Regions from separate parts of the Methylomonas sp. Uni0011 genome, predicted to be linked through region 1. Evidence: predicted binding sites of a transcription regulator. Region 1 holds the regulator's gene; each other region holds the start of a gene.
The links. Region 1 encodes HrcA, which represses chaperone genes, less so after heat shock. Its sites were predicted from a motif close to TNTTAGCACTCNNNNNNNNNGAGTGCTAANA; they were not measured.
Positions count from the first base shown of each region.

Region 2: groES (co-chaperone GroES) is a predicted target of HrcA. The motif match lies at 6,852-6,882, and genes of this name have one in related genera.
Region 3: rpoH (RNA polymerase sigma factor RpoH) is a predicted target of HrcA. The motif match lies at 5,862-5,892, and genes of this name have one in related genera.

Region 1 covers NZ_JBVVNO010000001.1:447,247-457,199, reverse strand. The annotation lists gene AC0IM9_RS02055 (sensor histidine kinase) at 1-831, opposite strand, end outside; gene AC0IM9_RS02050 (SpoIIE family protein phosphatase) at 898-2,121, opposite strand; gene AC0IM9_RS02045 (HDOD domain-containing protein) at 2,131-3,357, opposite strand; gene hrcA (heat-inducible transcriptional repressor HrcA) at 3,682-4,722, shown strand; gene grpE (nucleotide exchange factor GrpE) at 4,772-5,410, shown strand; gene dnaK (molecular chaperone DnaK) at 5,482-7,419, shown strand; gene AC0IM9_RS02025 (DUF6338 family protein) at 7,539-8,105, shown strand; gene AC0IM9_RS02020 (DUF4160 domain-containing protein) at 8,323-8,418, shown strand; gene AC0IM9_RS02015 (DUF2442 domain-containing protein) at 8,625-8,903, shown strand; gene AC0IM9_RS02010 (hypothetical protein) at 8,906-9,052, shown strand; gene dnaJ (molecular chaperone DnaJ) at 9,224-9,953, shown strand, end outside.
Region 2 covers NZ_JBVVNO010000004.1:24,022-33,974, forward strand. The annotation lists gene AC0IM9_RS07320 (aspartate-semialdehyde dehydrogenase) at 1-792, shown strand, start outside; gene AC0IM9_RS07325 (FimV/HubP family polar landmark protein) at 858-3,824, shown strand; gene AC0IM9_RS07330 (Hpt domain-containing response regulator) at 3,878-4,609, opposite strand; gene groL (chaperonin GroEL) at 4,764-6,404, opposite strand; gene groES (co-chaperone GroES) at 6,461-6,748, opposite strand; gene AC0IM9_RS07345 (HesA/MoeB/ThiF family protein) at 6,951-7,712, shown strand; gene AC0IM9_RS07350 (hypothetical protein) at 7,756-7,962, opposite strand; gene AC0IM9_RS07355 (cation-transporting P-type ATPase) at 8,152-9,953, shown strand, end outside.
Region 3 covers NZ_JBVVNO010000027.1:16,953-26,905, reverse strand. The annotation lists gene ftsH (ATP-dependent zinc metalloprotease FtsH) at 1-291, opposite strand, end outside; partial or broken gene AC0IM9_RS19370 (hypothetical protein) at 362-487, opposite strand; gene AC0IM9_RS19365 (Arm DNA-binding domain-containing protein) at 632-904, opposite strand; gene AC0IM9_RS19360 (hypothetical protein) at 1,222-2,874, shown strand; gene AC0IM9_RS19355 (ogr/Delta-like zinc finger family protein) at 2,929-3,153, shown strand; gene AC0IM9_RS19350 (hypothetical protein) at 3,130-3,516, opposite strand; gene AC0IM9_RS19345 (helix-turn-helix domain-containing protein) at 4,015-4,134, opposite strand; gene AC0IM9_RS19340 (Arm DNA-binding domain-containing protein) at 4,198-4,536, opposite strand; tRNA gene AC0IM9_RS19335 (tRNA-Leu) at 4,832-4,916, opposite strand; gene rpoH (RNA polymerase sigma factor RpoH) at 4,968-5,822, opposite strand; gene AC0IM9_RS19325 (glutamine--tRNA ligase/YqeY domain fusion protein) at 6,057-7,721, shown strand; gene AC0IM9_RS19320 (fructosamine kinase family protein) at 7,732-8,619, shown strand; tRNA gene AC0IM9_RS19315 (tRNA-Leu) at 8,782-8,868, opposite strand; gene truA (tRNA pseudouridine(38-40) synthase TruA) at 8,980-9,783, opposite strand; gene AC0IM9_RS19305 (L,D-transpeptidase family protein) at 9,856-9,953, opposite strand, start outside.

The DNA.
Region 1 (9,953 bases):
CATCGCTTGGACGATACGGACGATTTGCGATATCCCCTCCAATGATTGTTCGATGGCTAACGGTGCGTCTTCCAGAATAAACGCCAGATCTTCTTTACGCTCCAGGGCGTCGATCAGTGGGCTGTTATCTGCCTGGGCCGATAATAGTTTGCGGTACTGTTCCAGCAGACGGGTAATGCTGCCGAAAAAGTCGCCGATGGCTTTGATGTTGTCGCCGACGTATTGGGCCGGCGTGTTGATTTCATGGGCGATGCCGGCGGCAAGCTGGCCTACCGCCGCCAGTTTTTCGGCTTGCAGCAGGTTTTTGTTGGCTTGCTCGATCGCTTGGGTGCGCAGCTCGATTTGTTGGTCCATGTAGCGCATGATGTGTTGCGATTGCCGGTTCAATTGCCACTTGCGTAACACGGCGTGAACTATCTGGCGCAACTCCAGCGCACTGAACGGTTTTTCCAAGATCAATAACTGGTCGCTTTCGCCGAGTTTGGCGACCACTTGCTGCCAATTCAAGGTTGGTCCGCTGCTACAGAGTACCGCGTGCAAATTGGGATCGATTAGCCACAGACGGCGGATTAACTCGATGCCTTCGCCATCCGGCAATTCGTTTTCGACAAAGATCAATTGGTAAGGCTTGTCCGATTCCAGGCCGAGACAAATATCCGCTTCAGCCGCGGTTCCGCCGGTACGGCCCTGAAAAATGTAGCTCAGGGTTTCGGTAGCGTTCTGCAGCGACGCGGCCGTGTCGCCATTGAACATCAAGTCGAGCTCGTCGCGTAAAGCAGGATCGGGGTCCACGATCAAAATTCTGGAATGGTCTTCGGTTTCGATAAACATACTTAAAATCCGAATTGGCTTAGATTCAGTTTAATCCACAATGCGGCCGGCAGGCGCTATCGGTCGTTAGCGGGTCAGTGCCCGTTGGATGCTTGGCAGATGGATGTCAACCATCGATATGTCATCGGTTTGCGACTGTTGCTGGCGATGTAGGTGCAAGCGTTCGGCTACATGGTCGATCCGGCGCATGCCGGGCGGGGTGTCCGTCAATGCCTGTTGCAGCCTGTCGGCACCGAACAAACTCAGATCGTTGCCGATTTGGTCGGTGACCCCGTCGCTGTAGGCAAAAATCGATTCGATTCCGCTGATATCGTATTCGGAGATGTTGTCGGTCAAGCCGCTGCCGGAGACAATGCCGAGCGGCAGATTGGCGGAATGCAAGTTTTCTATGAGCTTGCCGTAGCTGTCGAACAGGAAGATATCGGGCATGCCGCCATTCCATACCCGAAACCGGCCGGTTGCCAAATCCAGTTTAATCAGCGATGCCGCGCAGAATAAACCGGTCGGCAATTTGCGGCACATTTTCCGGTTAATGATACCGACGAGTTCTTCCAATGGCGGATGATCCAAACATTGCTGGTCGAAAATCTCGGTGACCAGCAAACCGCCCAGGGCCGATTGCAGACCGTGGCCGGTCAAATCGCCCAGCATCAGGTAAAAAGCCTGGCCGTCGCGGCTGACGGCGTTCAAGATAAAATCGCCGCCGACCCCGTCTTTGGCCGATAGAAAAAACTCCAATCCGTCCGGTACTTGGTAGCCGTATTTACCGAACTTGCTGCAGACGATTTTGGCTGCTTCCAGTTCGTGTTCCAGCAGCGCCTGTTTTTCCGCCAATTCGGCATTTCGTTGCTGCAATTCCTGATTTTTCTGCTCGAGTTGAATGCTTAACTGGCGTCTGGAAATGACCAGATTGTATTGTGCAATTGCGTCGCCGATGACCTTTCTAGTCACTTCCAGCGGGCAGGGTTTCGGTAAGTAGCGAAAGACATGGGTGTCGTTAATCGCTTTGATCGCGATGTCGAGTTCGATATTACCGGTCAGTATGATTTGCACGCTGTCGGGCGACAATTCCCCGGCCTGCTTCAGAAAATCCAAACCGTTGATTCCGGGCATGGCGTAATCCGACATAATCACAGCGATATCGGATTCGCGGCGCAGTATCGCCAAAGCTTCTGTGGCCGAGCTGGCGGTATATAAGTCGAACTGGCGGCCCAAAGTGCGTTTAAACAATTGGAGCATGTTGTTTTCGTCGTCGACGCACAGAATTTTTTCCGGTGTATTGTCCGCCATTGCTCGCTCCTATTTTTTTTCGAAGAACGCGGTTACTTTTTCGGCCAGCGTCTGCCAATCGGCGAGGCGATGCAGTCGGCCGATTCGCTGCAGGTAGCTTTCGTCCAACTGCATCTCGAACAAGCGGTCGTTGCCCGGCCGTTCTGTCGGATTTGCCAGGCAAGCTGCAACATGCACTGCGGTTAACTCATTGACCGTCTGGTATTCGGATTCGCTCGGCGCGTTTTGCCACAAGATCGATTCCACGATCAGGGCAGGAATTTTCCATAAACTCAAGACGTAAGCTGCCGCAGCTGAGCGGGTAAAACCGAAAATCTCAGTTTCCAGTGCGGCCACGGGGGTGTTGCTGCGGGTGGTTTGCTCCCGGAGCATTTTGAATTTGTCCCCGCCGCGCGACATGAAAATAAGCAAACCCATGTTGTGCAATAACCCGCCGACATAGGCCTGATCCGGCTTGTCACCGGTTTGCTGTTCCGATAGTGAGATCAGCCTTGCCAGTTCTGCAACCCGGCTGGCGTCTTGCCACAGGTATTCCATGTAGCGCTCCATTTCCGGGTCGCTGACGGGGAAGGCGGTCTTGATATGGACCGATAACACCAGGCTGTTGAGTTTTTTCAGGCCGATCAGATTAATTGCGTCGGTCAGATTCGATACGGTGCGTTGCAGACCGAAATACGGCGAATTGACCAGATGCAGCAGCTTGGCGGAAAGCACCATGTCCTTGGCGAAGATTTCGGCGATTTGCAAGTTGGTGACGCGTTCGTCGGCAATAGCGGCGTTCAGGTCGTGGTAGATTTTCGGCAAACTCGGTAAATGGCTGGCTTCGCCGACTTCCGCCGCGATCCGCGGGTTATTGACGTAATCCTGGGTTTTGAAAACTTGGGTGATTGCTTCCCGCAATACTTCGGCACTACAGGGTTTGGTCAAATACTGGTGAGCCACTTCCAGGCCACGACTCAACGTTTCTTCGTCGGCGTAGCCGCTAAGGATCATACGCACCGTAGCAGGGTAGATGTCGGCCACCCGTTTCAACAACACGTCGCCGCGCATTTCCGGCATCATCATGTCGCTGACGATCAAATCGATGGGTTGATGCTGCATGATCTCCAAGGCTTGTTTGCCGCAGGTGGCGAAATACACGCTCCATTGTTCGCGGTAAGGTCGCAGTTGACGTTGAATGCCGCTAATCACATTTTCGTTGTCATCGACAAATAGGATGTGTTTTTTGGCGTCCACGCGTTTTCCTTAAGTCGGCCCAGTGCTTCCGCTCGCAGCCGGGTGTCGCGGACAGTGCAAGCGATAATCGGTCTGGCGTTTCGGAATGAAAGGCATCGGTCGGGGCGAGTCAGCAGTCAGGAGCGCTAAGTTTAGATAAGAGCGGCCACTTTGTCTGACGCCGATCGGCTGGAAATCGACGCTGCCGCCAAAAATGCGGCCCACCGCCGGTTCTGTCGGGTGTCGGCGAGGATTTAGCGACATTGACAAGGTTTTGGGCAACTGATAGCTTTGCTGCTGGCACTCGGCAATGTGGAGTGCTAACGAATTTTGAAGGTATCGAATGTGGCTGGCGGACAGGATTTAAACGAACGATCGCTTTATTTGCTAAAAACCCTGGTGGAGCGTTATATCCAAGACGGCCAACCGGTCGGCTCGCGCTTGCTCTCCAAGGACCCGAATTTGAAATTGAGTCCGGCCAGCATCCGCAACGTGATGGCGGATTTGGAAGAGATGGGCTTGATCCATTCGCCGCATACCTCCGCCGGGCGGGTGCCGACGGTCAGCGGCTACCGTCTGTTCGTCGACAGTCTGCTGACTGTCAGACCTTTGGCTTCCAACGAACTCGACCAGTTACAGGCTGGGTTGCATAGCGAGACCGAGACGGCCAGCGATCTATTGGGCAAGGCCTCCAAGCTGTTGTCCGACGTCACCAAAATGGCCGGGGTGGTCACTTTGCCGCGCCGCGACAGCGTTTCGTTACGGCACATCGAATTTTTGCCGATGTCCAGCACCCGGATTCTGGTGATTTTTGTCACCGACACCGAAGAAGTTCATAACAAGATCATCCACACCGAAAAACAATTCTCTGCGGCCGAATTGCAGCAGGCTGCCAATTATTTGAACTCGGTTTTCTCCGGCCGCAGTCTGGCCAAGATTCGGGAATTAGTGGTGAAGGACCTGGAAAAAGATCGGCATTCGGTCAACCAGGGCATGATCGATGCGGTGAATATGGCGCAATTGGCCTTCGCGCAGCAGCCCAACGACGATTATGTGTTGAGCGGCGAAACCAATTTGATGGGTTTTTCCGAGCTGTCAGACATGGAGCGGCTCAAACAGTTATTCGAAGCCTTCAGCCAAAAACACGGGGTAATCCATTTGTTGGACCAATGTCTGCAGGCCGACGGCGTTCAGATTTTTATCGGCGAAGAGTCCGGCTATAGCGTGTTCGAGCGTTGCAGCCTGGTGACCGCGCCGTATTCGGTCAACGACGAAGTGGTCGGCGTGCTCGGCGTGATCGGCCCGACCCGGATGGCTTACGAAAAGGTGATTCCGTTCGTCGACGTAACCGCAAAATTATTGGGCGCGGCCTTGAATCCGAAATAAAAGCCCTTATCGTTAGCCCAACTCAAAAAATTAGAACCATGGAGAAACTATGAGTCACCAGCAATCGAGTCACGAACAGCAACCCGATAGCGAATTGATCGCCGAGGTATTGGAGCAAACCAAGCCTGCCTTCGAAGAAGCGGCGGCAGAAGAAACGGCAGGCGAAGAGACGGTCGGTATCGAGTCCTTACGCCAGCAATTGGAACAAGCTCAACAACAGGCGGCGGCTAATCTGGATAAAGCGTTGCGGACCCAAGCCGAAATGGAGAATTTGAAAAAACGGGTACAAAAGGATTTGGACGACGAACGTAAATACGGCTTGGCCAAATTCGCTAAAGAATTGCTCAGTGTGCTGGACAGTCTGGAATTGGGCATTCAGGCCGCCAGCGGCGACAGCCCGGAAGTGGTCAAGTTGCGCGAGGGCAGCTTGCTGACCGTCAAACAATTCGAATCGGTGTTTGCCAAGTTCAATATCGAAACCATCGATCCGTTGGGCCAGCCGTTCAATCCTGAATTCCATCAGGCCATGGTGATGCAGCCCAGCGAAACGGCCGAACCGAATTCGGTATTGAACGTATTTCAAAAAGGTTACGTTTTAAACGGCCGGTTGCTACGCCCGGCCATGGTGGTGGTGGCCAAGGCCGCCGACAAACCCGCCGATAGTGCAAAAATCGATGAGCAGGCTTGAAAATCCAACGATCAACCGCATATCGCTAACAACTTTTTAACTTACCTCTTATTCAAGTCTGGAGAATTTCAATGGGCAAAATGATCGGTATCGATTTAGGAACCACCAACTCCTGCGTCGCCGTACTGGAAAACGGCACCGCGCGGGTCATCGAAAATAGCGAGGGCGCCCGCACCACGCCTTCCATTATCGCCTTTACCAACGATAACGAAGTCTTGGTCGGCCAATCCGCCAAGCGTCAGGCGGTCACCAATCCGGAAAACACCTTGTTTGCGATCAAGCGTTTGATCGGTCGTCGTTTCAAAGAAGACGCGGTGCAAAAAGACATCAAAATGGTGCCTTACAAAATCATGGAAGCCAACAATGGCGACGCCTGGGTGGAATGCCACGGTAAAAAAATGGCGCCGCCGGAAGTGTCTTCCCGGGTGTTGATGAAACTGAAAAAAGACGCCGAAGCCTTTTTGGGTGAAGAAGTCACCGAAGCGGTCATCACCGTACCGGCGTATTTCAACGACTCGCAACGTCAAGCCACCAAAGACGCCGGCCGCATCGCCGGTCTGGACGTCAAACGCATCATCAACGAGCCGACTGCGGCAGCGTTGGCGTTCGGTATGGACAAACCGAAAGGCGACACCACCATCGCGGTCTATGACTTGGGCGGCGGTACTTTCGATATTTCCATCATCGAGATCGCCGAAATCGAAGGCGAGCACCAATTCGAAGTATTGGCGACCAACGGCGACACCTTCCTGGGCGGCGAAGACTTCGACTTGCGCATCATCGATTTCCTGGCCGGCGAGTTCAAAAAAGACACCGGCATCGATTTGCACAACGATCCTTTGGCTTTGCAACGGCTGAAAGAAGCAGCGGAAAAAGCCAAAATCGAATTGTCTTCGGCTGAACAAACCGACATCAATCTGCCGTACATCACCGCCGATGCCTCCGGTCCGAAACACTTGAACGTCAAACTGACCCGCGCCAAACTGGAATCGCTGGTCGACGATCTGATCGAGCGCACCAAGGGCCCATGTCTGCAGGCGATTAAAGACGCCGGCATTTCCACAGCAAAAATCAACGACGTGATTCTGGTCGGCGGTCAAACCCGGATGCCGAAAGTGCAAGCTTTCGTTAAGGAATTGTTCGGCAAAGAACCGCGCAAAGACGTCAACCCTGACGAAGCCGTGGCGTTGGGTGCAGCAATTCAGGCCGGCGTATTGGGCGGCGACGTTAAAGACGTGTTGCTGCTGGACGTGACTCCGTTGTCGCTGGGTATCGAAACCCTGGGCGGCGTAATGACCAAATTGATCGAGAAGAACACCACGATCCCGACTAACGCTTCGCAAACCTTCTCGACGGCGGACGACAATCAAACCGCGGTCACCGTGCATGTGTTGCAAGGCGAGCGGGAAATGGCATCCGGCAATAAATCGTTGGGCCGGTTCGACTTGCAGGACATTCCGCCGGCACCGCGCGGCATCCCACAAATCGAAGTGTCGTTCGACATCGACGCCAACGGTATCTTGAACGTCTCGGCCAAAGACAAAGCCACCGGCAAAAAACAATCCATCGTGATTAAAGCCTCCAGCGGTTTGTCGGACGACGAAGTCGAACGCATGATCAAGGACGCCGAAGCCCACGCCGACGAAGACCGTAAGCTGAAAGAACTGGTCTCGGCCCGCAACTCGGCGGAAGGCATGATTCACGCCACCGAAAAATCGCTGAAAGAATTGGGCGACCAAGTCAGCAGCGATGAAAAATCGGCGATCGAAGCGGCGATCAAAGACCTGAATGCGGTACTGAGAACCGATGACAAAGACGCCATCGAAGCCAAAACCAACGCCTTGACCGAGCTATCGGGTAAACTGGCCGAACGCGTCTACGCCCAAAAAGGCGGCGCCGAAGCGGCTGCCGCCGGTGCTCACGAACACGCGACCGGCGGCCAACAAGCCGAGCCCGATCACAATGTGGTCGATGCTGAGTTTGAGGAAGTTAAGGACGATAAGAAGTAAGGTGTAGGGCGGATCGCAAAAGCCGATCCGCCTAAAGTCTTGAACAATGGCAACAGATTGACTCAAGGATAATTTTAAATGCCGGAATTAGAAAAAGAAGCTATAGCGCTGCTTGTTTTTTGCTTCCAGGTTTCGTTTCCGCTTGGGTCCTTTATGGCTTGACTTCTCAAGTCAAGCCATCTCAATTTGAGCGGATTATTCAAGCACTTATCTTTACGTTTGTTGTTCAGGCACTGATTCCACCAGCAAAGTCAGCACTTTGTTTTTTTGGTAAATTCGTTCAATTAGGCGTATGGGATCGATCTGCTGAAAATTTTGTGAGGCTCGTAATTGCGATAATTATTGGCGTTTTGCTTGCCTATTATATAAACACTGATTCTTTTCATAAAAAGCTTAGGCGGGTTGGATTTACAACCAGAACCTCTTTTCCGTCGGAGTGGGTTGGTGTTTTTTCAGAACATATTGCTTATATTGTTCTCCATTTTAAAGATGGTCGGCGATTATATGGGTGGCCCAAAGAATGGCCAACGCAATATGATAAAGGACACTTTTACATCATGCAGCCGATATGGTTGGGAGATGATGGCTCTACAATAGAGCTGAAAAACGTGGATGGAATACTCGTAAATGTCGCTGACATTAAGTGGGTTGAGTTTATGAATAATATCGACGGAGAAGTAACATGAGAAAAGGTTCAAATCCGCCTCCGCCTCCGCCTCCAGTTCAGACTGGAGATGGTCAGGTTGAAACAAAAAATAGTAATCCTCATGCACCTAAACTGAGGCCTGCGCCGCCGCCGCCGCCGCCGCCTGCAACGGGTGGGTAAGCTAGCTAGCCCGCGTAGGTCCGATTACGCTAACGCTCATCGGAGCTACATTGTTGAATAAATAGGCGAGATGAAAAATGCCAAAACTCTACGAATATTTTGGCCTGATCATCATGTTTTACGCCAATGAACATGAACCGGTGCATGTCCATGGCAAATGCCAAGGCCGATAGGCTAAAGCGGAAATTATTTTGACCGATGGGCAAATTGATAGTATCCGTTATTTGCAAGTGACCGGTCGTGAAATGTTGTCCGAACGCGAGTTGCAATATTTTCGCGAAATTGTCAGTGCGAGAGCGGTTGAAATAGTACAGAAATGGATAGACTATTTCGTTTGGCATAAATCGATTCACTCCGAACGTATTTGCAGGCGGCTAAAATGAATCAAACTATTAACATAAGCTCTGCTACTTTTTTGGGCGATTATCGTATCAGTCTGCAATTTGATGACGGAAAGCAACAGACTGTCGATTTTAAAAACTTTCTGGTGCGATCAAAACATCCAGATATACGTGCTTATCTTGATGTTGCCAAGTTTTCAGACTTTCATATCGAATATGGCGAATTGGTTTGGGGTGATTATGACTTGTGTTTTCCAGTGATCGATTTGTACTTAAATCGACTTGAACACAACGGATATATCGAGTCTGCGGCATAGCTATGAAAGATGCCCTTGATGAAGCATCGCGACGAGCTAAAGAAATAGATGATGGCTTGGTTGAATGTATTTCCGCGGAAATTGTGGCGATAAAAGCGCGCGAGTTATTAAGCGATCAGTCAAAATACAGTCAGTACGTAGTTAATTAAGATTCAAAGAAGCCTACAGCGTGTAGAAACCTAAGGCTGTGTTTCGCACCAAGAGGTGGAAAAACGTTTCGAGAGATGGCTCAATCAAGATGATGCCTAATATTCCTGGATAATTAGTTTTAGATTATCCGGTTAGAACAATTAAAAAAGCAATTCGTATTTAATATAAAAATGGCCGCAAAAGAAGATTTTTACAAACTGCTGGAAGTGGATCGCAACGCCAGCGAAGCCGAAATTAAAAAAAGCTATCGCAAGATGGCGATGAAATACCATCCGGACCGCAACAAGGATAATCCGGACGAGGCCGAGAAAAAATTCAAGCTGATCAAGGAAGCTTACGAGGTGTTGTCGGACTCGAAAAAACGCTCGGCTTACGACCAATTCGGCCATGCCGGTGTCGATCCATCAATGGGCGGCGGTCGTGGCGGTTTTACCGGGGCCGAGAGTTTCAGCGATATTTTCGGCGATGTCTTCGGCGATATTTTCGGCGGCGGCCGTCAGCAGCGCAGCAGCGTACAGCGCGGTGCCGACTTGCGTTATAACCTGGAATTGACGTTGGAAGAAGCAGTCGGCGGTACCGAAGCCACCGTTAAGGTACCGGTGCTGGTCGCGTGCGGCGAATGTAACGGTAGCGGCGCCAAGAAGGGCAGCAGTCCTGTCACTTGTACTACTTGCCACGGCCACGGCCAGGTGCGGATGCAGCAAGGCTTTTTCTCGGTGCAGCAAACCTGTCCGACCTGCCGGGGCACCGGCAAGCAAATCAAGGACCCGTGCCCGAAATGCTACGGCCAGGGTCGGGTGCAGGAAACCAAAACCCTCAATGTCAAGGTGCCGCCTGGCGTGGATACCGGCGACCGCATCCGTTTGGCGGGCGAGGGCGAGGCCGGCCTGAACGGCGGCC
Region 2 (9,953 bases), on a different contig from region 1:
GTATCGGCCGAATACGCACCGAAAGCCGCGGCGGCCGGCTGCGTCGTGATCGACAACACCTCGCAATTTCGCTACGACGACGACATCCCGCTGGTGGTGCCGGAAGTCAATCCGGAAAAAGTCGCCGACTACAAGAACCGCGGCATCATCGCCAACCCGAATTGCTCCACCATTCAGATGCTGGTGGCCTTGAAACCGATTTACGATGCAGTCGGCATCAGCCGCATCAACGTCGCCACTTACCAGGCCGTATCCGGCACCGGCAAGGAAGCGATCGAAGAACTGGCGACGCAAACCGCCAATTTGTTAAATGCGAAACCGGTTTCGCCCAGCGTTTATCCGAAACAGATCGCCTTCAACGTATTGCCGCAAATCGACGTGTTCATGGACAACGGCTACACCAAGGAAGAAATGAAAATGGTCTGGGAAACTCGAAAAATCCTGGGCGATGCCGATATCCTGGTTAATCCTACCGCAGTGCGGGTGCCGGTATTTTTCGGTCACTCCGAAGCGGTACATATCGAGACCAAACAGAAAATATCCGCGGCACGCGTGCGCGAATTGCTGAGCCATGCGCCGGGCGTCACCTTGCTGGACGAACGAGAAAACGGCGGCTATCCGACTGCAGTAACGGAGTCCTCCGGCCACGACGACGTCTTCGTCGGCAGGATCCGCGAAGATATCTCGCATCCGAGCGGAATCGATCTGTGGGTAGTCAGCGATAACGTCAGAAAGGGTGCCGCGCTTAACAGTGTGCAGATTGCCGAACTGCTGGTAAAAAGCCACATCTAGTCTAAGCTTAGCTCTGTTTTTTGTGAGGTCGTCGCACCGAGGTGTCACCAGTGAAGGAAAGCAATGTGAGCAATTTAACTAAAGCTTTAGCGGTTGTCTCGCTACTGGCACCGGTTAACGCCCTGCCGCTCGGCATCGGCGAAATACAATTGCATTCCGCGCTGAATCAACACCTCAATGCCGAAATTAAACTGACCGTCGACCCGAGCGAAAATCCGTCCGACGTGTCGGTTCGCTTGGCGCCGCCGGAGAAGTTCGACCAAGCAGGCGTAGTCTGGAATTATTTTCTGTCGAAAATCAGGTTCGAGCCTGTCGTACAGGCCAATGGCTCCATCCTTGTCAAAATCACTTCGCGGGAAGTGTTGACCGAGCCGTTTCTGGACTTCCTGTTGGAAGTCACCTGGCCGCAAGGCAGCATGACCCGCGAATTCACGCTGCTGATAGACCCGCCCACCGCCTACAACAAAGCCACGATCCCGGTCGTCCAAAGTCCGAGTTATTCCGAGGAACCGCTTGAAGTACCCCCCCGCCCTGCCCGGAAAACCCGCACCGCACCGCGGCGAGCGGTCGCAGCGGAGCCGGGTGATAGCGCCAATCAGCAAATTGCTACCGACGGCGAATACGGTCCCATACAAAAAACCGACACGTTATGGAGTGTCGCCGCTCGACTAGGCCAAGAACGCAATGTGCCGACGTATCAAATGCTGAATGCATTGCATAGAGCCAATCCCGAGGCATTCAATAACGGCAACATCAACTCGCTGAAAGAAGGCGCCCTGTTAAAAATCCCGAACCTGGAGCCGGGCCAACAACCGCTACGGGCAGAGTCCAAACCAGCGGCCAAACAAGCAAAGACCGAACCGGCAGCGGCAGAAAAAGTCGCCAAACCTTTGGAGCTGATCGCCCCGTCGGAAGCCAAACTTGGCACCAATACCGCTATTAGCGAGAAAGCCAAATCCGGCTCGCATTCGACGGCCCCGCATGCCGGCGCGGAAAGCGCAGCAGAAGCCTCCGGCGACGGCAAAGATCTCGAACTGCAAGCCCGCATCGAAAAGCTGGAACAACAGCTGAACATGATGCAGCAGTTGCTGGCATTAAAAGACCAGCAACTCGCGTCGCTACAAAACAATAAACAAACACCAGCGCAAGCCGAAACTGTGCCGTCGCCAGCTCCGGCTCCGGCTCAGACGGCGCCTGCGGTAACGCCACCAGCAAAAGCGGAACCCAGCCAGACGCAAGCGCCAACCCCAGCTCCAGCACCAACAGCGGAACAACCTGCGCCACAGCCGGCTCCGCCACCAGCGCCGAAACCGGTAATAAAAGTGGCGCCGCCGCCGGCTCCGGCTGCCGAAGAGGAAGGGCTATTTTCGTCCGATGCTTATTATTGGGTCATCGGCGGCCTGGGCAGCGGCGTGCTCGGGTTACTGGGCTGGTTACTCTGGCGCAAGCGGAACATTGACGAACGCATCAACACCGAAAGCATGTTTGCGTCGGCCAGCCAAATCCAAATGCCGGATTCTGAAAGCAGTCTCTCGGTGCCGATCATGGACATCAGCAACACGTCAGAATATGACGTCGGTACTGTCGGGGAAAGTTCGTTTATCAGCGATTTCACGCCGAGCGATTTCGACGCGTTCGACACCGACCAAAACGAAGTCGACCCAATCTCGGAAGCCGACGTTTATCTGGCATACGGCCGCTACCAACAAGCTGAAGAACTGATCCGGCATGCGATTCAGGAACAGCCGAACCGCGACGAATGCAAACTGAAACTACTGGAAATCTTTTACGCCAGCGAAAATAAAGACGCTTTCTGCGCTTACGCCAGAGAGCTGGCCGACGCCGGCAAAAAAGCCGACAAGCCGTTCTGGAAAAAAATTGCGGACATGGCCAAAGAAATTGCGGCGGACTCGCCCCTATTCGCTGCCGAAGCCGACCATTCCAGCGCAGCTGTTGCGGCAGTTGCGGTCAACGAATCATTCGAGCCTACCTTCGTTACAGCCCCCTCGACCGAAGCCGAAACGGCTACTCTGGAAGATGACTCGGTGTTCGCGCTACTGGATAACGAATTGGCGGATCTGGACCTGGATCTCGATAAAAACCTGGAACTGGACGATAACGGCCTGGATTTCGATTTAGGCGAATTCGACAGCGGCGCGAAATCCAAAACGCCGGACCTGAAAAGCGTATCCCTTGACCACGCTGCCCCTGCGGATCGGGACGAACCGACTGTCGACGACAAACATATCGAATCCTTTGATTTCAATTTAGATTTCGCCGCGCCGGGAGTGGACGAGAAACCCCAATCCGCCGCCGTCAGCGACGACCTTGCGCTGGAGACCATAGAATTCTCCAGCATTGCCGACGACGAGCCGCAAACCGCAGACAGCTCGTCCGCTGCAAACGCCAGCATCGATAGCTTCGATTTTAATTTCGAGCTGGAAGCGCCAAAAACAGCTAAGTCCGAGCAGGTTGCCGACAATGGACTGGCATCTGCCGAGGAATCGACGCTGGATATTGAAGGTTTCGATTTCAGCGACGTGGTTACGGAAGTGACGCAAGCTGAACCAGCAGCAGCGGAGCCGGTTGTAGCCGATATCGAAAGCTTCGATTTTAATTTCGATGCAGACCTAGCGGCTCCCGAGTTGGCAAGCACTGCCCACAAAGCCGATTCGCCGCTGAATCTGGAATCGGAATTAAAACTGGAAACATTCGACTTCTCCGACTTCGACAGTCTGAGTCCGAAAACAGCCGAAACCGGGGACACGGCTAAATCCGACGCAATAGACGATTTCAATTTCGAATTTGATTTCGACGCGCCGATTATCAGCTCCGGCAGCGACGACAAATTCGAAGTCGGCGTATCCGATCTGACCGACATGGACGAGTACGAAACCAAAATCGACTTGGCAAAGGCCTATATCGACATGGGCGATTTGGACGCGGCAAAAACGATTGCCGAAGACGTGCTAGCCAAAGGTTCCAAGCAACAACAGCAGGTGGCGCAGGCCTTGTTGGACGAATTGAAATAACCCGGAACTGTTTCGCCCGTTTATTCCGCCGCCAGAGCTGTAGCAGCCGCCGTTTAACCGGCGGCCAACGATTGCAATACCGCAGCCTGATTGTTCAACAACCACACCGATTTTTGCTTCAACGCCTCGAAATGCTGGTCGGCCTGTGCCAATTGGTTGGACAGCAAGGCCTGCTCCAGACTTTCGGTCACGGTCCGACAATCGGCAAAATCGAAAAAACAAAAGGTACCGTGCAATTTATGCACAATTTCCCACGCTTGCTGATTAGCCGATTCACCTAAAAGGCGTTCGATATCGGCCAATTGGACCGGCAATTCGGCAAATAACTTGCCGATCAACATTTGGCTGAGCGGCTTGTTATCACGGGTTTTGCCCAACAATTGCCGGGCGTAATAATCCACACCAACGTCTTCCGCTTGCCACCGTTCCAAGATTTCCTGCAGCCGCGCCAAACGGATCGGCTTGACCAGATAATCGTCGAATCCGACCGCCAATGCCTGTATACGCTGACTTTCCTGCGCATGGGCAGTGACGGCAACGGCCGGCGTCTGGCAGTTCGGACCTGACTGGGAGCGCAACCGACTGATTAAATCGAAGCCGCTCAGAAACGGCATATTCAAATCCAGAAATAGCAGGCTAAATCGGTGCTGCTCCAATAAACTCCACGCCTGGCGGCCGTCGCCGGCCAACATCACATCCTGAGTCCATTGCGACAATTGCTCGCAAAGCAGCCAAAGATTGGTTTCGTTGTCGTCGGCTATCAATATTTTACAGTCAGCAGCCATGGTTAAATCCGCTATTGCGCCGTCCGGCTCAAGTCGATTGGAAAGCTCAGTTTAATTTCGGCCGATCTGGAATTCAATTCGCCCGCAGACTGCAAGCATAAAAAAACCCCGGTTCCTTACGGAGACCGGGGTTTCTGGCCAAAGCCGGGATGAATTACATCATGCCGCCCATGCCGCCCATGCCGCCCATATCAGGCATTGCCGGGCCTTTGTTGTCGCTTGGCGCGTCAGCGATCATCACTTCGGTGGTGATCATCAGACCGGCAACGGAAGCGGCGTTTTGCAGCGCTGAACGAGTCACTTTCGCCGGGTCCAGAATACCCATCGCGATCATGTCGCCGTATTCGCCGGTTGCGGCGTTGTAACCAAAGTTGCCACTGCCTTTTTTGACTTCGTTCAGAACGACCGAGGCTTCATCGCCGGCATTGCTGACGATTTGACGCAAAGGCTCTTCCATCGCGCGACGCAGGATGCTGATACCGACATCTTGGTCGTGGTTGATGCCTTTCAGGCCTTCCAGAGCAGACAGGGCACGGATCAGCGCAGTACCGCCGCCGGCCACCACACCTTCTTCAACCGCAGCGCGAGTTGAATGCAGGGCGTCTTCGACGCGGGCTTTTTTCTCTTTCATTTCCACTTCGGTTGCGGCGCCGACTTTGATGACCGCAACACCGCCAGCCAGTTTGGCCAGACGTTCTTGCAGTTTTTCACGGTCGTAATCGGAAGTCGCTTCGTCGGCTTGAGCGCGGATTTGCGCAACACGGCCTTTGATTTGGTCTTCGTTACCAGCGCCATCGATGATGGTGGTGTTTTCTTTGTTGATTTGGACGCGTTTTGCAGTACCCAATTGGCTGATGTCGGCTTTTTCCAGAGACAAACCGACTTCTTCAGAAATCACCACACCGCCGGTCAGCACAGCAATGTCTTCCAGCATGGCTTTACGACGATCGCCGAAGCCTGGGGCTTTAACCGCAGCCACTTTAACGATACCGCGCATGTTGTTGACCACCAGAGTAGCCAAAGCTTCGCCTTCGACGTCTTCAGCGATGATCAACAAAGAGCGACCGGATTTGGCCACGCCTTCCAGAATCGGCAACATTTCGCGGATGTTGGAGATTTTTTTGTCGTACAGCAACACGAAAGGATCGTCCAATTCGACGCTCATGCTTTCTTGTTTGTTGATGAAGTATGGTGACAAATAGCCGCGGTCGAATTGCATACCTTCGACGACGTCCAAATCATTATCCAGACCGGTGCCTTCTTCAACGGTGATGACGCCTTCTTTACCGACTTTTTCCATCGCTTCGGCGATGATGTCGCCGACAGATGCATCGGAGTTAGCTGAAATAGTACCAACTTGAGCGATGGCTTTGCTGTCGCTGCACGGAATAGAGGCCTCTTCGATGGCTGCAACCGCTTTAGTTACCGCCAGATCGATACCGCGTTTCAGGTCCATCGGGTTCATGCCCGCTGCGACTGATTTCAGGCCTTCGTTGACGATGGCTTGCGCCAGCACGGTTGCAGTGGTGGTACCGTCACCGGCCACGTCTGAAGTTTTGGACGCCACTTCTTTAACCATTTGCGCGCCCATGTTTTCGAATTTGTCTTTCAATTCGATTTCTTTCGCAACAGACACACCGTCTTTGGTGATGGTCGGTGCGCCGAAACTTTTGTCCAGCACGGCGTTACGGCCTTTAGGGCCCAGGGTTACCTTAACCGCGTTCGCCAGAATGTTGACACCGGCTACCATCAAAGCACGGGCGTCGCCACCGAATTTCACGTCTTTTGCTGCCATTTTTTAATTCCTAAATATTTAAAGAGATTGAAAAAGATAAATGAGGTGAATAGGGCTTAGCCCAAGATGCCCATGATGTCTTCTTCGCGCATGACGATATATTGCTCGCCATCGACTTTAACTTCGGTGCCGGAATATTTACCGAACAATACTTTGTCACCGACTTTGACTGCCATAGGACGTACCTGGCCGTTGTCTAACGGTTTACCTGAGCCAACAGCCAGCACTTCACCTTCGCTCGGTTTTTCGGCGGCAGAACCCGGCAGCACGATACCGCCAGCGGTTTTGGTCTCTTCCTCAACACGTTTTACGACTACACGGTCATGTAACGGACGAATTTTCATCAATGTCTCCTCGATTAATAAAGTTAAAGGTTAAAACTGATAAGCTTTTTAAAAAGCCGACCGCTCCAGAGCGGACAACGCGTTTTTTAAACAACTTGCAATTTATTAGCACTCTCCAATAACGAGTGCTAATAATATCCGGGTTTTGCACTCTGTCAAGCTCTTTGGCATCATCTGCGGCCCAGCCACCACTATCCGCGTTATGAACGACGAACAACTGCTCCGCTACAGCCGGCAGATCATGCTGCCGCAAATCGACATCACCGGTCAGCAAAAACTGCTGGACGCCAAAATCCTGATCGTCGGTGCCGGCGGCCTGGGTTCGCCGGCCTCGATGTATCTCGCCGCTGCCGGTGTCGGCAGCATTACCTTGTACGACGACGATCAAGTGGACCTGAGTAATTTGCAGCGGCAAATAGCCCACGACACAGCCGATATAGGGTTGGATAAAGTAATTTCAACCCGGCAGACGCTGGAAAAAATTAATCCGGAGGTGGCTGTGATGGCGCACAAGCAAAGGCTAGCTGGCGCCGAATTGCGGCACGAAGTCGAATTAGCCGACGTGGTGCTGGATTGCAGCGACAATTTCGCCACCCGTTTCGCCATCAACCAAGCCTGCGTAGAACAACGGACCCCGTTGGTATCCGGCGCCGCGATCCGTTTCGAGGGCCAAATCAGCGTGTTCACGCCCGGCCGCAACCAAAGCCCGTGCTACAACTGCCTGTACCAAAGCGACGGCGAAGAGTTGCAAAATTGCGCCAGGAACGGCGTGGTCGCCCCGATCACCGGCATCGTCGGCAGCATGCAGGCGCTAGAGACGATAAAATTGCTGACCGGAATCGGCGATCCGTTGACCGGACGCTTATTGATGCTGGACGGCCTGAGTATGGAATGGCGCACCATGCGGTTAAAGAAAAACCCGAGTTGCCCAACCTGCGGCGATACGGCCGGCGGACACGCATAAAAAAGCCGGGATAACCCCGGCTTTTACCGATCACTTTGGCGGCTCAGCTTTTGCCAAGTTTGCCTTTGACCGCGTCAATCGCTTTGGCCACCGCGTTCAACACCGGCGATTCGCTGTCGCCGTGCGGCTCAATGTCGCCGAACGGCTCGCCGTTTTTCATCGTGTACATATAAATGAAATACCCTAACGGTGCGAACGCGAAGATGGCAATAATCAGCATCAAAACCACCAGTTCGATAACTCCGCCCATAACTACCTCCAACTATTTGTTTTTATTTTAATTTAGAATAAGGCCACAGGCCTCGGTTACGGACTATAACCCCATAACTAACAAGGAACAAGCAGAAGATGACGATTGTCAATCCGAAGCGCATGCCGGCCCGAATCGGCGCCGAAAAACCGCGCACAACCCCTCTGCCACAACCGTTTTTCTGAGACCATGAAGCAAAATCCGCAACCCCTTTGGCATAACCTGGCGCCGGAGCAGTTACTGTCGCAACTGGACGTGCAACTCGGCGCCGGCCTGTCCAGCCAAACCGCCCAGTCCAGACTGGAAGAAGCCGGCCCCAACCGCCTGACGCCGCCGCGCGGCAAAGGCCCGTTGCGCTTACTGCTCAGCCAATTCCACCAACCGCTGATTTACATCCTGCTGTTTTCAGCCGCCACCACCGCCTTCCTGGAAGAATGGGCCGACAGCAGCGTCATATTCGGCGTAGTGCTGGTCAACGCCATCATCGGCTTCATCCAGGAAGCCAACGCGCTGAAAGCGATCAATGCCCTCGCACAAACCCTGAACGTCAGCGCCAATGTACTGCGCGACGGCCAACGTCGCACAATAGCCGCCGCCGACCTGGTGCCCGGAGACTTGGTTTATCTGCAATCCGGCGACAAAGTACCGGCCGATTTGCGACTGCTGCAAACCCGTGAACTGAAAATAGACGAAGCGGCTTTGACCGGCGAGTCCGTGCCCGCCCAAAAACAAGCCCAGACCTTACCCGCCGCGACCTTATTGGCCGACCGTACCAATATGGCTTATTCGTCGACGCTGGTCAGTTACGGCAGTGCCTTGGCAGTAGTAGTCGGCACCGGCGACGACACCGAAATCGGCCGCATCAACCGTTTGATCGCGGCGGCCGAACCGCTGGAAACGCCGTTGACCCGAAAAATGAGCCAATTCAGCCAATTGCTGCTGTGGGCCATCGTCGCCTGCGCGGCGCTGACATTTGCCGTCGGCGTCTGGCGCGGCGAAAGCGCACTGGATATGTTCATGGCCGCCGTCGCATTGGCGGTCGGCGCGATTCCGGAAGGCTTGCCGGCGGCGCTGACCATCACGCTGGCGATCGGCGTCTCGCGCATGGCCAAGCGTAACGCGATCATCCGCAAACTGCCCGCAGTGGAAACCTTGGGCAGCACCACGGTGATTTGTTCGGACAAAACCGGCACGCTGACCCAAAACCAGATGACAGTGCAATTCGTCTATGCCGGCGGCGAACAGTTCGCCGTCAGCGGCAGCGGCTACACGCCGGACGGCGAATTTCACGCGGCCGGCCAACCGGTCGATGCCCAACAAAAACCGGCTCTGCTCGAATGTTTGAAAGCCGGGCTGCTGTGCAACGATGCCCGTTTGATCGCCGATGTCGACAGTTGGCGGATCGAAGGCGACCCGACCGAGGCGGCGTTGTTGGTCTCCGCCCACAAAGCCGGTTTGCACCACGCCAGCGTCAGCAACGGCCACCCGCGGCTGGACGCCATTCCGTTCGAATCGCAATACCAGTTCATGGCCACGCTGCACCACAATCTGGCGCTGGACGAACGCCACGTTTACTTGAAAGGCTCGCTGGAAAGCTTGCTCGACCGTTGCGACCGCGCATTTTCCGCCGATTTGCAACCGGTTCCGCTCGACAAAACCCAACTGCAACGCCAAGTCGAAATCCTGGCCGCGCAAGGACTGCGCGTCCTGGCCTTCGCCCGTACCGACCACGGCGACGATGCCGTCGACCACAGCGAAGTCCGCAGCGGCCTGACATTTCTCGGCCTGCAAGCGATGATAGACCCGCCGCGGCCGGAAGCGGCCCGGGCGATAGCCGCCTGCTACCGGGCCGGCATCGCCGTAAAAATGATCACCGGTGACCACCCGGTCACGGCTTTGGCAATCGCCAAGCAGCTCGGCATGCGCCACAGCGAAAAAGCCATCACCGGCAGCGAACTGGAAAATTACGCCGAAGCCGACTATCTGCAGCA
Region 3 (9,953 bases), on a different contig from region 1:
CACGACGGCATTTTCCACTTTGTCTTCATTGACCAGATTGATGAACTGGCTATACGGGATTTCCCGACCCTGGATACGTTCGCCGCCGGCAAAAATCGACAACAGGAAAATACCTAAAAGCAGATACAACCAGAATCGCGATTGCTTCGGCGCGTCGCTGCCGGATTGGCCGGCGCCATCCGCGCTTTTGGCATTAAAAGCGCGCCAACGCCCCTGTAGCCAAGCCCAGGCCGCATTCAGCCATTCGACCGCAAGCCGGTAAATCTCGCCGATTTTTTGCTTATCTATCATGACCTTCGCCCTCGTTAGTTTCTTATTCGCAAAATACTCTACTCCACTTTTACCGTATTTTATCGACTTATCAACTAGCGGCTTTCTCCGCCGTCACTCGCGCCGCGCGGTCCCATTGGTTTTTGATGATCAGCGGCTGGACGATGGCGAAAACATCCGGCGACTTCAAGTCGCCGATCGGCATTTGTCCGATCGCCGGGAAGACATATCACTCGAAGCGGCACTGTTTCTTTTGCTGAGTAATATTTAGAACGGGGTGAGCGGGCGACGCCAGCCATTCTCGGGTGACATATTGAAGCTGATAATCAGCACAGGCCGGCATCGAGGCGCCTTTCCTGTTCTAACGCTCCCTGTTTGGGGGCTTTATGGGTTTTTCAAATTTTGTTGGAATCGCTGCCGTTGACCACAGGCGCGCGGGCTTGTCCGTTTTACGCCTGGCATCGGTTAAGCTGGTTGAGGGATAAACGCCAAGAGAAATAGTTTTTCGGCGGCCGTCGATGGAATAATCGAATCGCCACCATTTGGCGCCGTTGGTCTTAACCAGCAAATACAATCCAGAACCGTTGTTTAGGCGAAAGTCTTTGTCTACTGGTTTGGCATTGCGAGCAGAAATTTATTTAAGTATTTATTTTTCAAAACGAATCCATTATTTTTTAAAATAAGCAAACACTAAAAATGCAAGCTGTTACCAATTGCCTTATCCGGAAAAATACACCAGCAGCATTGCCCCTGCGTCAAAGCGTAGCCGTCACTATGGAATACCGGAAAAGAGCTGACGAAACCCGCTTTTCGCCTCGTCGGGCTATCCGGTTAACTGAATGATATTAAAAACACTGGGATGTATGCAAACTAAATGCAAATTCAGGCATAATTTAGATTTTGCAGGAAATTATAATTTTTACCATAAAAAATATAGAAGAATTTTTGAAAATGAGTAACAACTTTAAGAAAACAAAATTTAGACTAGAGAAACTACTAAATAACGATGAACACAAAGTGGTTGTATTAAAAGGAAAATGGGGGACTGGAAAAACAAAGCTCTGGAAAGACATTTCTGAAGAAAAAACAATTTCTAGTAAAAAACCAATATATGTTTCATTGTTCGGGGTGAAGACAATAAATGAACTTAAATTGCGACTTTTTAAAGATATTTGTCAAAGCGATATAGATATTGTTGATAAGGCAATGCTAACAGGTGGCGGAATTATAGATAAATTTTTAGGAAAATTCACAGGATATTCAACAGAAGAAGGAATTCTTTTATGGCTGCCAAATCTATTAAAATACAAGTTAATTGTAATAGACGACATTGAGCGAAAGCATAAATCGCTTGATATAGATGAGCTGCTTGGATTCTTAGATGAATACTCTCAAAATCACAAAAACAGATTTTTAATTCTTATAAATACTGACAAGCTATCAGATAGCACCATATGGTCTTCTCTACACGAGAAAATAATTGATGTCGAAATTACGCTAGAACCAACATCTTCAGAGTCTTTTGATATTGCCGCAAACAAGAGATCAGACGCCTACATTTCTGAGATCAAGAAATCTATTGAAGTGTTGAAAATTAATAATATAAGAGTTATTAATAAAATAATAAATACAGTTGTTTTGCTAAGAGATGAGGCTAATGCTGACGATGATATATTAACTAATTGGATACCGAGCACCGTATTGTTAACCGCATCTCATTATCGAGCCATCGAAAATCCTCCCCCGTTTGAATATATAAAATCATCAAGCTCTTGGCGGCACTTACTTCCAGACAAAGAAAACAAACGAACGGACAATGAGATTTATTGGGATGCGCTATTGTGGAATTTAGGAATTGTTAGTTCAGACAGATTCGAGGAAATGGTTTATGACTTCCTACAGAATGGAATGCTTGACATCGAAGGCATAAAATCTCAATTTGAAATATACAAAAAGCAAAAAAATAGTTCGGATGTAGATGCCCGGCTTAGAGATTTTTTCCAAAGTGTTTATTGGGATCCTGATAAAAGCCAGTCAGAATTGTTAGAATTAGCAAATAACCTGCTAACTGTGGTTAGCATGCTCAATTACGAAACAGTTACAGCTATAGTTGAAACTGTTGAGAATATTGGAGAAACGCAACTAGCAAATAAATTTATTGATGCTTGTTTGGATAGCATAGAAAATCAAGAAAATATTGATTTTTCAGGAAGCACGCAGTTTGGGAACAAAGTTCACAAAAAAATAACTGAGAAATTGGAGGAAATTGAGCTAAAAAAAACTCAACAACTAAGTCTTATAGAAGCATTAGAAAACATTGTTTCTAATGGTGGGTGGGGGAATAGAGAAATCGCAGCTTTCAGCAACTCTACAGTCGAACAGTATGAAGCCGCATTAAAGCAGCTTACAAAAGAAAAGCTACGTATATTCTTTAATAAGCATATTAAGTGGATAAATTCCGAAAATGACAACTGCTTTTCAGTTGGGGCCAAAAACTTTTTATCTGCTTGTCGTAATATTTATTCAAATGACCCGACAAGCAGGCTTTCCAGAATTATATACTGGCGTTTTGATGCCTCCAATTTAACTGAAAGACTTAAGTAATAACAAGACAATATAGTGCTCAATATTTTGTAGTAACTCAGCAACAACTTTCAAATAAAATTAAACTGTCCAAATTGCATGCAAAAGACTAGAGCAACCTCTCGTAATAATCTAAATGATGCAAAAACAGTGGCAGTTCTATATTGCCAGTGTCTGAACACAAGCGAATGTGAAGCTACCTTTTTAGTGTCACTTGGTTTTAAACATTGGCTAAATCCTCCCGTAAAATCTACGGCACAACTAGCAATTAATCTATTAAGAAGTTTGAGCAAGAAATAGAGAGAAGAGCTCATGTTGGAAAGCTCGAATACCGTACTTTATTTGACAACACTTAAATTTTTTCGTGTTACCGAAGGCCTGGTCTTGGTCGAATACGTCCAAGTCGTTGGCGCCGGCTTTGGCTTGCAGGGCGATGTTTTTTTCACGCTCCTGCTTTGCGAGTTGAATTGCAGCGTTGTTTAGCGCGGTGGCGGCTTGGCTGGCCGATTCCAAAGCCAAGGTTTCCCCCGGATTCAGAAAGCTGGCGGCCGGACGGTCGCTGCGCTGGCGGACATCGGGCAAGCCACCAAAACTATCGGCACTGGGTACTGTGAGGGCCATGTTTATTTCTCCAAAATTGCGAGCGACGTTCAGCGTCGCCAAAAGGGTGAATAACTGATATGGCTTTTTGAAATTCGGATAAAACCAAGCTTAATCAGTGGCTTATTGATTATAAGGCCGGTTTTAAAACTCGATTTTTGCCTTCGAGAATGGCGCGCATGCGCCGCAAGGCAATGGGCTGCCGGCCGTGTATCGTCTCGGCTCAGGCGCAGCGCCTGGCTGATCGTCGGATGCGAGAAACGGCTTTCTGCGCGGCAGGGTGAGAGGTGGTAAAAAATTGGTTTTTACGCGAAAAACCTTGTCAAGTCTTTTTTTGCGTAATTGAGATTTTATCGGTCGGCGCTGCCGCTTTCGGCCAAGGTGCCGCTTGGGCTACAATCATCCGAGAGGTGTTGATGGGGCTAGCTGTGTCATCCCTGTCCAATGCGCCGGTAATGTCTGTCCTGGTATCGGCGGCGCCTCTCTTCATTTTCCGTTTTGCAGTCGTCCGGCACCCAGGCTTTAATCAATTTTCCCGCGCCAGTTCTTCGCCAGTCTCAATCAAGCGGCTAGCAGTTTATACAGGGTCGGCCGGCTGATGCCATAGGCTTTGGCGACGGCGCTTTTCTCTTCGCCGGCTTCGATCCTCGCTCTTATCTCGGCAGCCTGCTCGGCGGACATTTTTGCCGGCGCGCCCAACTTCCGCCCGTGCGCCTTGGCCGCTTCGAAGGTGAGGTGCTCCTTTTAAAACTTGACCGAGACACCTTTTCCGGTGAACTGCTCAATAATGTTTTGCAGGTCTTTCAGATTGCGCGCTAGACGGTCTATCGAATGCACGTGTAACACGTCGCCTTCGCGTAAGTGGTTATTGATGATTGGCAAACCGGCTTCGAGGCGTTTTTGATTTTCGACGGTTTGCTGTTTGTCGACTTTGGCTTGCTTTCTGATCGCGCCGGGATTAATGCAGCTGGCGAGATTGCTTCTGGCTTCCTCCGCTTTTCGGCGGGCGTTTTCAAGAGTGACGTCAGGATAAACGCCAAAGCCTAAGGTGTTTTGTTTGCCTTCGAATCGGTAGTAGAACATCTATCGCTTGGCACCGTCTTTTTTGAACAGTAGCACCAACCGCCGCCATCACTGATTTTATAATCCTTTTCCTTTGATTTTGCTGCCCTATAGACTGTGTCTTTATTCAGATTTATCGCCATTCTGTTGTACCGGTGTTGTACTGGCCCACAGTTTTAGCGGCTAAATTTACCAGTACAACAAATTTTGGTGCATAAGGTGGGCTTTGGCTTGATTTCTTTGGACAATAAAAAACCCGCTAAGCCTTGAGGCTCGCGGGTTTTTAAATTTCTTTGGACTACCTTAGATAGGTAGGTGGTACCGAGGGTCGGAATCGAACCGACACTCCCGAAGGAACCGGATTTTGAATCCGGCGCGTCTACCAGTTTCACCACCCCGGCAAAGAAAGCGTCATTATACTGAAATATTCAGAAATGACAAATGTTTTTTTATCAAGCTTCTAATGTCACCGCCGCTCGGAGTTTCTTCATCGCGTTTTGCTCAAGCTGCCGAATCCGTTCTGCAGATACTTGATACCGATCGGCAAGCTCGTGCAATGTAGCTTTTTCTTCGACCAACCACCGGCTAGCCAGAATATCCCTGCTTCTTTCGTCCAGCCCCGCCATGGCATCCATCAGCAGCTCTTCCTTGCGACCTTCCCAGTCGCTGGCTTCGAGCATTAATGCCGGGTCGGCGCCGTGTTGTTCCAGGTAGGCAATCGGGGCCTGCACCTGATCTTCGCTATCGTCGCCAGTGGGCTCCAGCCCCACGTCGCGACCGTCCAGCCGCCGCTCCATCTCGTAGACGGTTTTGACGTCTACGTCCAGATTTTCGGCAATCGCTTCGGCATCTTCCCGCGTTAGATAGCTCAATTCCTTTTTGAATTTACGTAGATTGAAAAACAATTTACGTTGCGCTTTGGTTGTGGCGACTTTGACGATACGCCAGTTCCGGATCACATATTCGTGGATTTCGGCTTTGATCCAATGGACCGCGAACGACACCAGACGTACGCCCATGTCGGGGTCGAATCGTTTGACTGCCTTCATCAAGCCGATATTACCTTCCTGCACGATATCGGCCATCGGTAGACCATATCCGGAGTACCCGCGCGCCACGTGGGCGACAAACCGCAGGTTCGTCATCACCAATTCGCGCGCTGCTTCCAAATCACCACGATCGCGGTAACGTAAAGCCAGTTCCTGCTCCTGTTCGGCGCTGAGCTTGGGCATCTGCGCAATCAGGTTCAAGTATGAATCAAAAGTCCCAACCGACAAATTGATGGGTAAAGCCAAGCTGTTACTCATATCTTCCTCGATTTTTCTGAAAAATTAGACATGCCCGAATTCTAGCACTCGTTTAACAAGAGTGCTAATAATTTAACAATTTCTATATATATCAGTTGGATAAACCATTTTCCGGCTTCTATCGCGGTTTGCATTCGCCTTTACGGGCTCACGACAAACTCGTTAAAATGACTGGACGCTTAGCTTTTATCAGCGTTCTCGCAAAAAATCTAAAACCTCAACTCGCAACCGAACATGTCCGCCAACGATAACAGCACCGCCGCGCCTAATTTCATTCGCCATATTATTGCCGCCGACTTGGCCTCCAACAAAAACCAGGGCAAGGTTGCCACCCGCTTCCCGCCAGAGCCTAACGGCTATCTGCATATCGGCCATGCCAAATCGATCTGTCTGAATTTCACTCTGGCACTGGAAAACAAAGGCACCTGTAATTTGCGCTTCGACGACACCAATCCGGAAAAGGAAAGCGTCGAGTACATGGAGTCGATCGAGCGCGACGTCGCTTGGCTTGGATTCAAATATGCCGGCAAATTCCACGCCTCGGATTATTTTGAACAGCTCTACGACTACGCGGTGCAGCTGATTAAACAAGGCGACGCTTATGTCGACAGTTCCAGTTCAGAACAAATGCGCATGGACCGCGGCACCTTGACCCAACCGGGCAAAGAAAGCCCGGACCGCAACCGCAGCATCGATGACAACCTGGATTTATTCCAACGCATGCGCGCCGGCGAGTTCAACGACGGCCAATATGTGCTGCGCGCCAAAATCGATATGGCGTCACCGAATATCAACATGCGCGATCCGGTGATCTACCGCATCCGCCGGGTGCACCACCACCGCACCGGGGACGCATGGTGCATCTACCCGATGTACGACTACACCCATTGCTTGTCTGACATGCTGGAAGGTATCACCCACTCGATCTGTACTTTGGAATTCGAAGACCATCGACCTTTGTACGACTGGGTGTTGGATAAATTGAACACACCTTGCCATCCGCAACAAATCGAATTCGCCCGCCTGCAACTGGAATACACCATCGTCAGCAAGCGCAAACTGCTGCAACTGGTCACCGAGAAGCATGTTTCCGGCTGGGACGATCCGCGGATGCCGACCATTTCCGGCCTACGCCGCGCCGGTTTCACCCCGGAAGCGATTCGCGATTTCTGCGAACGGATCGGCGTGACCAAAAACGATTCCTGGATCGAGATGGGGGTGTTGGAAAACTGTATCCGCGAAGATTTGAACGAACGCGCACCACGAGCTATGGCGGTGTTGCGACCACTGAAAGTGACGCTCAGCAACTGGGAAGACGGCAAAACCGAAACCTACCAGATTGCCAACCATCCGCAAAAACCGGAAATGGGTAGCCGCGAAGTGCCGTTCGGCAAAGTCATATTGATCGAACAAGACGACTTCATGGAAAACCCGCCCAAAGACTTCAAACGCCTGGTGCCGGGCGGCGAAGTGCGCTTGCGCGGCTCTTATGTCATCAAATGCGATGAAGTGATCAAAGACGCTGCCGGCAGCGTTGTCGAACTCATTTGCAGCTACGACCCCGCAACCTTGGGCAAAAACCCGGAAGGCCGCAAAGTCAAAGGCGTCATCCATTGGGTATCCGAGGCGCATTCCATCCCGGCGGAATTGCGTTTATACGACCGCTTGTTCAGCAACCCCAACCCGGACACGTTGGACAATTTCCTGGACGGCATCAATCCCAACTCACTGGAAATTCTTAGCGACTGCCGCCTGGAAGCCAGCTTAGCCAAGCCGGCACCGGACACGCGCTACCAATTCGAACGCACCGGATATTTCTACCTGGACGACCTGGATAGCAAAGCCGGCAAATTGGTATTCAATCGTACCGTGACCTTACGCGACAGCTGGGGAAAATAAGGGCCTGCCGATGTCGGACCGATTGCAACCCTTGATGCAGCATCTGGCGCAATCGACCGGACAAAATCTGGCCGAAGCTCGCCTGACTAACGTCGGCGGCGGCGACATCAATTCCGCTTATCGGTTACAAAGCCAGGGTATCGACTGGTTTATCAAACTTAACCGAGCGGAATTGGCCGACATGTTTGCTGCCGAAGCCGTCGGCTTGACCGAATTGGCCGGTATCGGTGCTGTCCGCATCCCGAATGTGGTCTGCCATGGCCAGCATCAGCAATACGCCTACTTGGTTTTGGAATACATCGAACTGCGCTCCTTGTCAGCCGGTGCTGCCGCACTATTCGGCGAACAACTGGCCCGCATACACCTCCAACCGCAAGCCTACTTTGGCTGGACCATCGACAACACCATCGGCTCAACTCCTCAATACAACCCGAGGCATCATGACTGGATGGAATTTTGGCGCGACCAGCGCCTGGCCAAGCAATTGCAACTTGCCGCCGAAAACGGCCATCGCGGCACACTGCAAAAACAGGGGGAAAAACTTCAGGAACGGCTAAACAGCCTATTCGACAGCTATCGACCGCAACCATCCCTGTTGCATGGCGATTTATGGGGCGGCAACGCTGCCGCCGACAGCCAGGGGAAGCCGGTGATGTTCGATCCGGCCTGCTATTACGGCGACCGCGAAGCGGATATTGCCATGACCGAATTGTTCGGCGGTTTCGACCGAGAATTCTATTCGGCGTACCAAGCGTACTACCCTTTGGATCCAGGCTACAAAGTCCGCAAAACCTTGTACAACCTCTACCATATTCTCAACCACTTGAATTTGTTCGGCTCGGGCTATTTAAGTCAGGCTAACCGTATGCTAGAGCAACTGCTCTCGGAATTGAAATAATCTCAAACAAAAGTTACCGCGGCGGAACTGAAAGGGATGCTCGCCAAAGAAGTGCTCTTGATGCAAGAGTTATGAAACGCTATTCAAAGACCAATGTATGTCTTTGAGGCTTATCGTAATAAAATGCGGGAATTACAAAGGCCATTTATCCGGAAAAATAAATGGTGCCGAGGAGAGGACTTGAACCTCCACGGGGTTACCCCCACTAGCACCTGAAGCTAGCGCGTCTACCAATTTCACCACCTCGGCTGAGTCAAGTGAAGTCGCCATTGTATAGATCGCCAGCATAGATGTCAACTCTGATCTACCTAAATAACGAAGGCTGGCCCCGTCCAGCAAACGCCGGCCAAACCGTTCGCGTCAATCAAACCGCTTGGCGTTAGCCGGCAACTTATCGAAAAGCGGATGTTTGGCGACGCCATATTCGCTTGGGTAATACACCGCGGCCAGATGCAGACCATGGGGCGGCGCCGTCATTGCAGCTCTAGTACGGTCCTTGGCGACCAATAGCTCGGCAGTCCAATCCTCAGGCTGTTTACCGCTACCAATTTCGATCAATACGCCGGCGATATTGCGCACCATATGATGCAAAAAGGCATTGGCGCATAAATCGACCACCACTTTCTCGCCGTCGCGGTAGACGTCGATGAAATACATCAGTCGGTTCGGACTGACCGATTGGCAGCTTTGGGCGCGAAACGAGGAAAAATCGTGTTCGCCGAGCAAATGCTGCGCGGCTCGGTGCATACGCTGCTCGTCCAACGGCCAATAGCACCAGGTTGCCTGATTACGCAGCAGGGCCGATTTTGTCGGCCGGTTCAAAATCACATAGCGGTAAGCTCGGGCAATGGCGCTGTATCTGGCGTGAAAGTCGGCAACCGCCGGCTGCGCCCAGGTAATCCGGATATCGTCCGGCAAATGGCTGTTGCCACCCATCAACCAGCCGCGCAAATCGCGCTGCACCGGGCTATCGAAATGCACCACTTGTTCCAGCGCATGGACGCCGGCATCGGTGCGGCCAGCGCATAACACACTGATCGGCGCGCAGGCGATTTTGCTCAAGGCACGTTCCAGTTCGCCTTGCACGGTGCGCTTACTCTGCTGCCATTGCCAGCCGGCGTAAGCGCTGCCGTCGTATTCGATGCCTAAAACAATGCGATTCATACAGGTGGCACGCCGTGATCGGCAGGCATGCTTCGCAGTTTTAAGTTGCCCGTCATCTCTTGGATACCAGGCTCAGACATGAATAAATACCCGGCAACCGACCGGCACCGCAGCGAACAAGGCAATCACGTCGGCGTTGTTCATCCGCACGCAACCGTGCGACTCCGGTT